DNA from 2 places in the Vibrio gazogenes genome. Region 1 is predicted to be linked to the other one. Evidence: riboswitches for the same ligand, from Rfam matches in the RefSeq annotation. Region 1 holds a riboswitch; the other holds the start of a gene.

Region 1 (4,007 bases):
GCCCGTATGTCCTGATTCGTCACGGAAAAGTCTGGCTGACATATTCTGCCAGTGCGACCGACGAACGTTACTGTATGGGGCTCTTACAAGCGGATGAGGATGCGGATTTACTTAACCCTGAAAATTGGTACAAATCGCCACATCCGGTTTTCGTGACCAATGTCAGCGACCATGTTTTTGGTCCCGGACACAGCTGCTTTACCCAAGATGAGCAGGGTAATGATATTTTGGTGTATCACGCTCGTGATTATACAGAGATTGAAGGGGATCCGTTATGGGACCCTAACCGCCATACCCGAATGAAACAGGTTCTCTGGGATGGTGAGCAACTAGTGCTTGGACAGGCTGAATAACATGTCTGAAGTTCAGCCCTGAGAAAGAACATCAACGCTAACCTACCGCTATGGGTGAGGAATCAAATGTGCTGCGTTAGCTGTGCACAGCAAACTGATTGCCCACCCATGTTGCATTTTGAGACGTGAGAAAAAATTTATATTTTTGATCTTCTTCATGTCACACAGTACCATCAATCTTATTCATCTCCTTTGAACAATCGATATTCCTTTGAATCATCGATATTGTGGTGAATGATATATTTCACAATGGCACATCAATACCTATATGAATTTAGTGCCGATATTCGGTATCAATTCATAATATGATACTTGGTGAATAATTAAGCGTTGGGTAAGTGAAGGATTACGATATAAAGTGACTCCTGTAACTTTTTTATTCTGTGAATTTTTATGACCTTGATTACACGTATTTTTCATGACGAAAAAAGGTTGTACTTGGGAATTTTTTGAGGAAATGATGATGAATCAGTTCTCTGTTCTTGGCTTCATTGCCTTTGGGGGAGCATTTGGTGCTTGCTCTCGATATTTGATTTCGGAACTTTGTGTCTTCTTATTCGGTAAAGGTTTTCCTTATGGAACCTTGACCGTGAATATTTTAGGCTCATTTATGATGGGGCTGTTAATTGCTGCGCTTCAAGGGGAACTGATTTCCGTTGAGCCATGGCGTCAAGTCATCGGATTGGGCTTCTTAGGCGCTTTGACGACTTTTTCTACGTTCTCCATGGATAATGTTTTACTGATGCAGCAAGGGGCATTCATCAAGTTTGGTCTGAATATTTTGTTGAATGTTATTTTGAGTATTTCTGCTGCGTGGGTTGGTTTTCAACTGATTACCAAAAGCTAAACTATTTTTTTACTTTGTTTAATCACACCCGTTCTCTATAATGTTTCTACTTGTCGGAGTGCCAAAAGGCTGAGACCGTTCATTCGGGATCCGTTGAACCTGATCAGGTTAATACCTGCGAAGGGAACAAGAGAGAATATTCAGGCTATATTACATTTCATCACAGCCTCTCTATTGTCCGAAAATCTGTCCGTATATCGTTATATTGTTTTCCTTACAATGCGATAATTGATTTTTACCTCTTGTCTATACGTCCTTCCGTCAAGCATTTATTTCTTAACCATTTACTGGAGAAAAATGCATGTCGAGCCGTAAACAATCCAGACTGGAAGCAAAGCAGTTTATCGAGAATATCCAGTCAACACCTTATCCCAATTCAACCAAAATTTATGTGCAAGGGTCTCGGGAAGATATCCGGGTACCGATGCGATCCATTCAACTTGCCGATAGTTTAGTCGGTCATGCGAAGGATGCTCCTATCTACGAGCCGAACGAATCGATTTGTGTCTACGACACTTCAGGGGTGTATACCGATCCGCAATATACAATCGATGTTTATCGAGGCTTACCGGCTTTGAGACAAGCATGGATAGAAGGGCGCTCTGATACGGAAAGGCTCGACCAAATGACCTCTGATTATGCGCAAGAGCGCCTTGCTGATAGCACACTAGATGATTTGCGATACAGTCATTTGCCGCTTATCCGCAAAGCGCTGCCCGGTCATTGTGTCACCCAACTCCATTATGCCCGGCGGGGGATTATCACCCCTGAAATGGAGTTTATTGCGATTCGTGAGAACATGCAGCGTCAGCAGTATCGCGATGAGCAATTGAACTTACAGCATCGGGGAGAAAGTTTCGGTGCGCATATACCGGAAGCGATCACCGCTGAATTTGTCCGCCGTGAAGTGGCGGAAGGGCGAGCGATCATTCCGGCAAATATCAACCATCCTGAATCCGAACCCATGATTATCGGGCGTAACTTTCTGGTCAAAGTGAATGCCAATATTGGCAATTCATCAGTCACATCCTCGATCGAAGAGGAAGTTGAGAAGCTCGTCTGGTCAACGCGCTGGGGCGCTGATACGGTGATGGATCTCTCCACTGGGCGCAATATACATGAGACGAGAGAGTGGATTTTACGCAATAGTCCTGTGCCTATCGGGACGGTTCCGATGTATCAAGCTTTGGAAAAAGTAAATGGTGTTGCCGAAAACCTGACTTGGGAAGTGATGCGCGACACATTGATTGAGCAAGCGGAGCAAGGCGTCGATTACTTCACGATTCATGCCGGCGTATTGTTGCGGTATGTTCCGATGACTGCAAAGCGAGTTACAGGGATAGTTTCCCGGGGCGGTTCTATCATCGCGAAGTGGTGTCTGGCCCATCATGAAGAAAACTTTCTTTATACCCGCTTCCGAGATATCTGTGAAATCTGTGCACAATATGATGTCTCACTCTCTCTGGGCGATGGACTCCGGCCCGGTTCTGTCGCTGATGCAAATGATGAAGCCCAGTTTTCTGAACTCAGAACACTTGGAGAACTGACCAAAATTGCATGGGAATATGATGTTCAGGTCATGATTGAAGGGCCCGGACATGTGCCAATGCATCTCGTCAAAGCGAATATGGAAGAACAGCTGCGCCATTGTTCGGAAGCACCGTTCTATACATTAGGCCCACTGACGACTGATATTGCCCCCGGATATGATCACATTACGTCTGGAATTGGTGCGGCCATGATTGGTTGGTACGGCTGTGCGATGCTCTGTTATGTCACACCCAAAGAGCATCTTGGGCTGCCAAATAAAGACGATGTGAAAACAGGATTAATCACCTACAAGCTTGCAGCCCATGCTGCGGATTTAGCAAAAGGGCACCCCGGTGCGCAAGTCAGAGATAATGCTTTATCAAAAGCGCGGTTTGAATTCCGCTGGGAAGACCAATTTAATCTGTCTTTAGATCCGGTTACCGCTCGCGCCTACCATGATCAAACCCTGCCTCAAGAGTCGGGAAAAGTCGCTCACTTTTGTTCTATGTGTGGCCCTAAATTCTGTTCAATGAAGATCTCTCAGGAAGTTCGTGAGTACGCGAAAGCACAGCTGGATAGTCATTCAGAACATGATCATGCCGTGAAAATCCAAATGCTAGACACTTCTTCAGATGATGAGCGTTCAGATCATGAGCGGCTGGCAGGCATGAAGCAAAAATCTCAAGAGTTTAAAGCGCAAGGTTCGGCATTATATCGTTTAGCTCAGGATACTGATCAGGAGGCGTAGAATGATTGGGCTACGCATTTCTAAAGCGCTTCTGACAGCGGAAATGAGTGTCTTGCTGAAGGAAGAGCTTCACCATTTCTTGACGGTTGCACAAACAGAAGGGTTAGCAGCAGCGGATACGAGTCTCTTTTTTGATGAGAATAACGTTGATGAGAATAGCGATGATGGTTGGTTCATCTGTCTCGGGTCAATCGATCTGAGAAAGCCGGACAAATATCATGGTGTCGTGGTGGGTAAACAAAGCGTCATGCTGACCGCAGAGGAGCTGCCGCAACAAAATATTCAGCAGCACTATCATGTGACCTACTGTGAGCAAATCAAGGATCAACTGCTGACGGATGGACGGAATGATCAGCCAAGGGTGTGGAAAACCAAACCGCTTTCCAAGATAAATCCGGAGGATGGCGGTGTTGTCAATCTTGCTGCTAATCATGTGATGATCGCGAGTTCACCACAGCCGGATGCGCCGCTCTCTGAACGATGGCTGGTGGGGGATGAAGTGTGTTCACTTTCTCCAGTTGCCCAGGCT
Region 2 (4,007 bases), 420 kb from region 1:
AGGGCAGTAAGATGAGCGAAAATCAGAGCAGAGGACTGAGGGATTCATGCACATACATATACTCGGAATTTGTGGCACATTTATGGGTGGCGTCGCGACGCTGGCTCGTCAGATGGGACATCGGGTCACCGGTTCCGATGCCAATGTTTATCCACCAATGAGCACGTTGCTGGAATCTCAAGGCATTGAAATTATAGAGGGTTTTGATGTCGAACAACTCAATCCTCGGCCGGATTTAGTGGTGATCGGTAATGCACTGAGTCGGGGGAATCCCTGTGTCGAGTATGTCCTCAATCATCGTCTGCCCTATACATCCGGACCACAGTGGTTGAGTGAGTTTTTGCTGCGGGAACGATGGGTACTGGCGGTGGCTGGAACACATGGTAAAACCACGACTGCCAGTATGTTGAGCTGGATACTGGAATATTGTGGTTATCAGCCCGGTTTTCTAGTCGGTGGTGTGCTCGGTAACTTCGGCATTTCTGCCAGACTGGGTGAAAGTGACTTTTTTGTCGTCGAAGCCGATGAATATGACAGTGCTTTTTTCGATAAGCGATCTAAGTTTGTTCACTACCATCCGAATACGCTGATCCTGAACAATTTAGAGTTCGATCATGCTGATATCTTTGACGATCTTGAGGCAATTAAGAAACAATTTCATCATTTGGTTCGGACGGTTCCCGGCATTGGTCGTATCCTTTCTCCCCAAAATGATACTGCTTTAAATGATGTTTTGGCACAAGGTTGCTGGAGCGAGCAAGAACTTTGCGGTGAGAATGCAAACTGGAATGCAACAAAATTAGAAAAAGATGGATCTTCATTCCAGATTTTATTAAATGGGGAGACAGTTGGCACCGTGTCATGGGATTTGATCGGGGATCATAATGTGCATAACGCTATCATGGCTGTTGCGGCTGCCCGCCATGTCGGTGTTGTTCCGGAGATGGCTTGTGAAGCGTTGGGGCAGTTTATTAACACCAAGCGTCGTCTGGAACTGCGTGGTGAGGTACATGGTGTGACGGTTTATGATGATTTTGCTCATCATCCGACAGCCATCCAACAAACCTTAGCAGGGCTACGAGCAAAAGTCGGTTCACAGCGGATTATCGCGGTATTGGAACCTCGCTCGGCAACCATGAAAATGGGCGTGCATAAGCAGGTTCTGGCCGATGCCTTGGCTCAGGCGGATATGGTATTCCTTTACCAGCCGGAAGAACTGACATGGCCGGTTGCTGATGTGGTTGCACAATGTCACCAGCCGGGCTATGTGGCCGATGAGATTGATGCTTTAGTACAACAAGTGGTTCAGGTTGTGCATCCCGGAGATTCAATTTTGGTGATGAGCAATGGTGGTTTCGGCGGTATTCATGACAAACTGCTGTTGCAATTGGAGAGAGGCTATCATGCGTGATCTTCAGCAAGAAAAAGCCATCACACTCGCTTGGACGGGGGCTTCCGGTGCGCCTTACGGATTACGTTTGCTTCAGCATTTGTTAGCTGCGGATTATCAAGTTTATCTGCTTATCTCGTCAGCGGCGAGAGTGGTACTGGCGACGGAGCATGGTTTGAAGCTTTCCGCAGCACCGGACAAAGCCCACCAGACCTTGGTTGAGCATCTTCAATGTCGTCATGAGCAATTGATTGTGTGTGGCAAAGAAGATTGGTTTTCTCCGGTTGCTTCCGGTTCGTCAGCACCAAAACAGATGGTGGTTTGTCCTTGTTCAGCCGGCAGTGTGGCTTCGATTGCTTATGGCATGTCTGATAATTTGATTGAGCGCGCGGCAGATGTGGTCATCAAAGAAAAAGGACAGCTGTTGCTAGTGGTACGGGAAACGCCTTTTTCAACCATACACTTAGAAAATATGTTGAAGCTGTCTCAGGCTGGCGTGACCATCATGCCGGCTGCGCCCGGATTTTACCATCAGCCAGCGTCGATCGATGATCTCGTCGATTTTATGGTTGCGCGGATTCTTGACCATCTGGGGATCGAGCAGACTGTGGTACCACGCTGGGGGTATCAGCACTGAATCATCAGTAGCACATTGATTCAATTCACAGTAAAATCATCCGCACTCATCGGGGAGCTTCCATGACACATTAACCGATTCGGTATTTTGTCATGGTGCTGAGATTGGGCCATTGCCCAGAACCCGCAACGACCTGAACCAGATAATGCTGGCGTAGGAATTGAGTTTGGTCTGCCCTCTGAGGCCTGCCTCAACCCTGTGCCGCTCGTATCAAGGAGAGCGAGCCGTGACAATGAACAATTCCAAAGCCTCGATTTATGCAGGCATCTTCATCTTGAGTTTAACCACTGGCGTGGTACAGGCTCAGTCCCCTGAACTGACCGTGTATACCTATGATTCTTTCACCTCGGAATGGGGCCCCGGACCTGCGATTAAGCAAGCATTTGAGGCACATTGCCAGTGCAAGCTGAATTACGTCGCACTCGATGACGGGGTCTCGATTCTCAACCGTCTGCGCCTTGAGGGAAGTCATAGTCAGGCGGATATTGTTCTGGGGCTGGATGACAGCCTGATGGCAGAAGCGAAACAGACCGGTCTGTTAGCGAAGCATCATGTCGATACCGCAGCGTTAACATTGCCCAATGGATGGCATGATGATGTTTTTGTCCCTTACGATTATGGTTATTTTGCCTTTGTCTATCGTCAGGATTTACTACCTAACCCGCCCAAGAGTCTCAAAGCACTGGTTGAGCAGTCACCTGAGCTGAAAATCATCTATCAGGATCCCCGAACATCAACACCCGGTCAGGGGCTTTTGTTGTGGATGAAATCCGTCTACGGTGATCAGGCTGCTCAGGCTTGGCAACAACTGGCGAAGAAAACGGTCACGGTGACCAAAGGTTGGTCTGAAGCCTACTCGATGTTTCTGAAAGGTGAGTCGGATATGGTTCTGTCGTACACCACCTCACCAGCGTATCATCAGATTGCTGAACAGGATGATCGATATGCTGCGGCTGAATTTTCGGAAGGGCATTACATGCAGGTCGAAGTGGCTGCGAAGTTAGCAGGGAGTCCGCATCAGGCGCTTGCCGATCAGTTTATGCAGTTTATGTTGAGTGATGAATTCCAGTCAGTCATCCCGACGACGAACTGGATGTATCCGGTGACTTCGGTCACGCTGCCGGACGCTTTCCGTCACTTATCTGTACCGGAAAAAACATTGCGGTTTTCGGCAACGGAAGTTGCTAAAAACCGGAGACATTGGATTCGTGAATGGCAAACAGCACTCACACAGGCTCGGTAGCAGCGACTGTGATTATTCAACGCGCTCCCCGCATCGGGCTTTGGGTCGCCACTGGGGTGGTGATCTTTATTCTCAGTGCGTTCGGGGCATTGCTGGTTCATGCATCCGGGCTTGAACTGACCGCGGTACTGAGTGATCCGTATTATCTCCATGTCACGCGGTTCAGTTTTTATCAGGCATTGCTATCCACTTTGTTGAGTGTGATTCCGGCCATTCCGGTTGCCTTGGCGTTGCACCGTCGTGCATTTCCCGGCCGCAACTTGCTGATCAAGTTATTTTCGACCACGCTGGTGATGCCGGTGTTAGTCGGGGTATTTGGTTTACTGGCAATTTATGGACGCAGCGGTTTTTTAGCCAGTGTACTGCATACACTACATCTGGATTTCAGCTTTTCAGTCTACGGCCTGAATGGCATCTTACTGGCTCATGTGTTTTTTAATCTGCCTTATGCCAGCCGACTGTTTTTACACTCTTTGGAAATGATCCCGAGAGAGCAGACCTTATTAGCCTGTCATCTGGGAATGACCCCGTGGCAAATATTTCGTTATGTTCACTGGCCGCGGATTCGTCAGCAGATACCTCATGTGGCCGGATTGGTCTTCATGTTGTGTTTTACCAGCTTTGCCACAGTGATGGCCTTGGGTGGCGGTCCGCAGTCTACGACGATCGAATTGGCTATCTATCAGGCGATTAAGTTTGATTTTGATCTTCGTGCCGGTGCCATACTGGCGCTATGG

What was found. A riboswitch is a leader RNA that binds a small molecule or an ion and turns the genes downstream of it on or off. The one in region 1 is predicted to bind thiamine pyrophosphate.
Region 2: it holds a riboswitch for thiamine pyrophosphate, as region 1 does, so the genes downstream of both, thiB (thiamine ABC transporter substrate binding subunit) here and thiC (phosphomethylpyrimidine synthase ThiC) in region 1, are expected to answer to the same signal.

Annotation. Positions count from the first base shown of each region.
Region 1 is NZ_CP092587.1:3,467,729-3,471,735, reverse strand. Features, by position in the region: gene MKS89_RS15430 (glycoside hydrolase family 43 protein) at 1-353, shown strand, start outside; gene crcB (fluoride efflux transporter CrcB) at 817-1,200, shown strand; TPP riboswitch at 1,245-1,343, shown strand; gene thiC (phosphomethylpyrimidine synthase ThiC) at 1,502-3,478, shown strand; gene thiE (thiamine phosphate synthase) at 3,480-4,007, shown strand, end outside.
Region 2 is NZ_CP092587.1:374,124-378,130, forward strand. Features, by position in the region: gene mpl (UDP-N-acetylmuramate:L-alanyl-gamma-D-glutamyl-meso-diaminopimelate ligase) at 47-1,411, shown strand; gene MKS89_RS01725 (flavin prenyltransferase UbiX) at 1,404-2,027, shown strand; TPP riboswitch at 2,068-2,204, shown strand; gene thiB (thiamine ABC transporter substrate binding subunit) at 2,260-3,270, shown strand; gene thiP (thiamine/thiamine pyrophosphate ABC transporter permease ThiP) at 3,285-4,007, shown strand, end outside.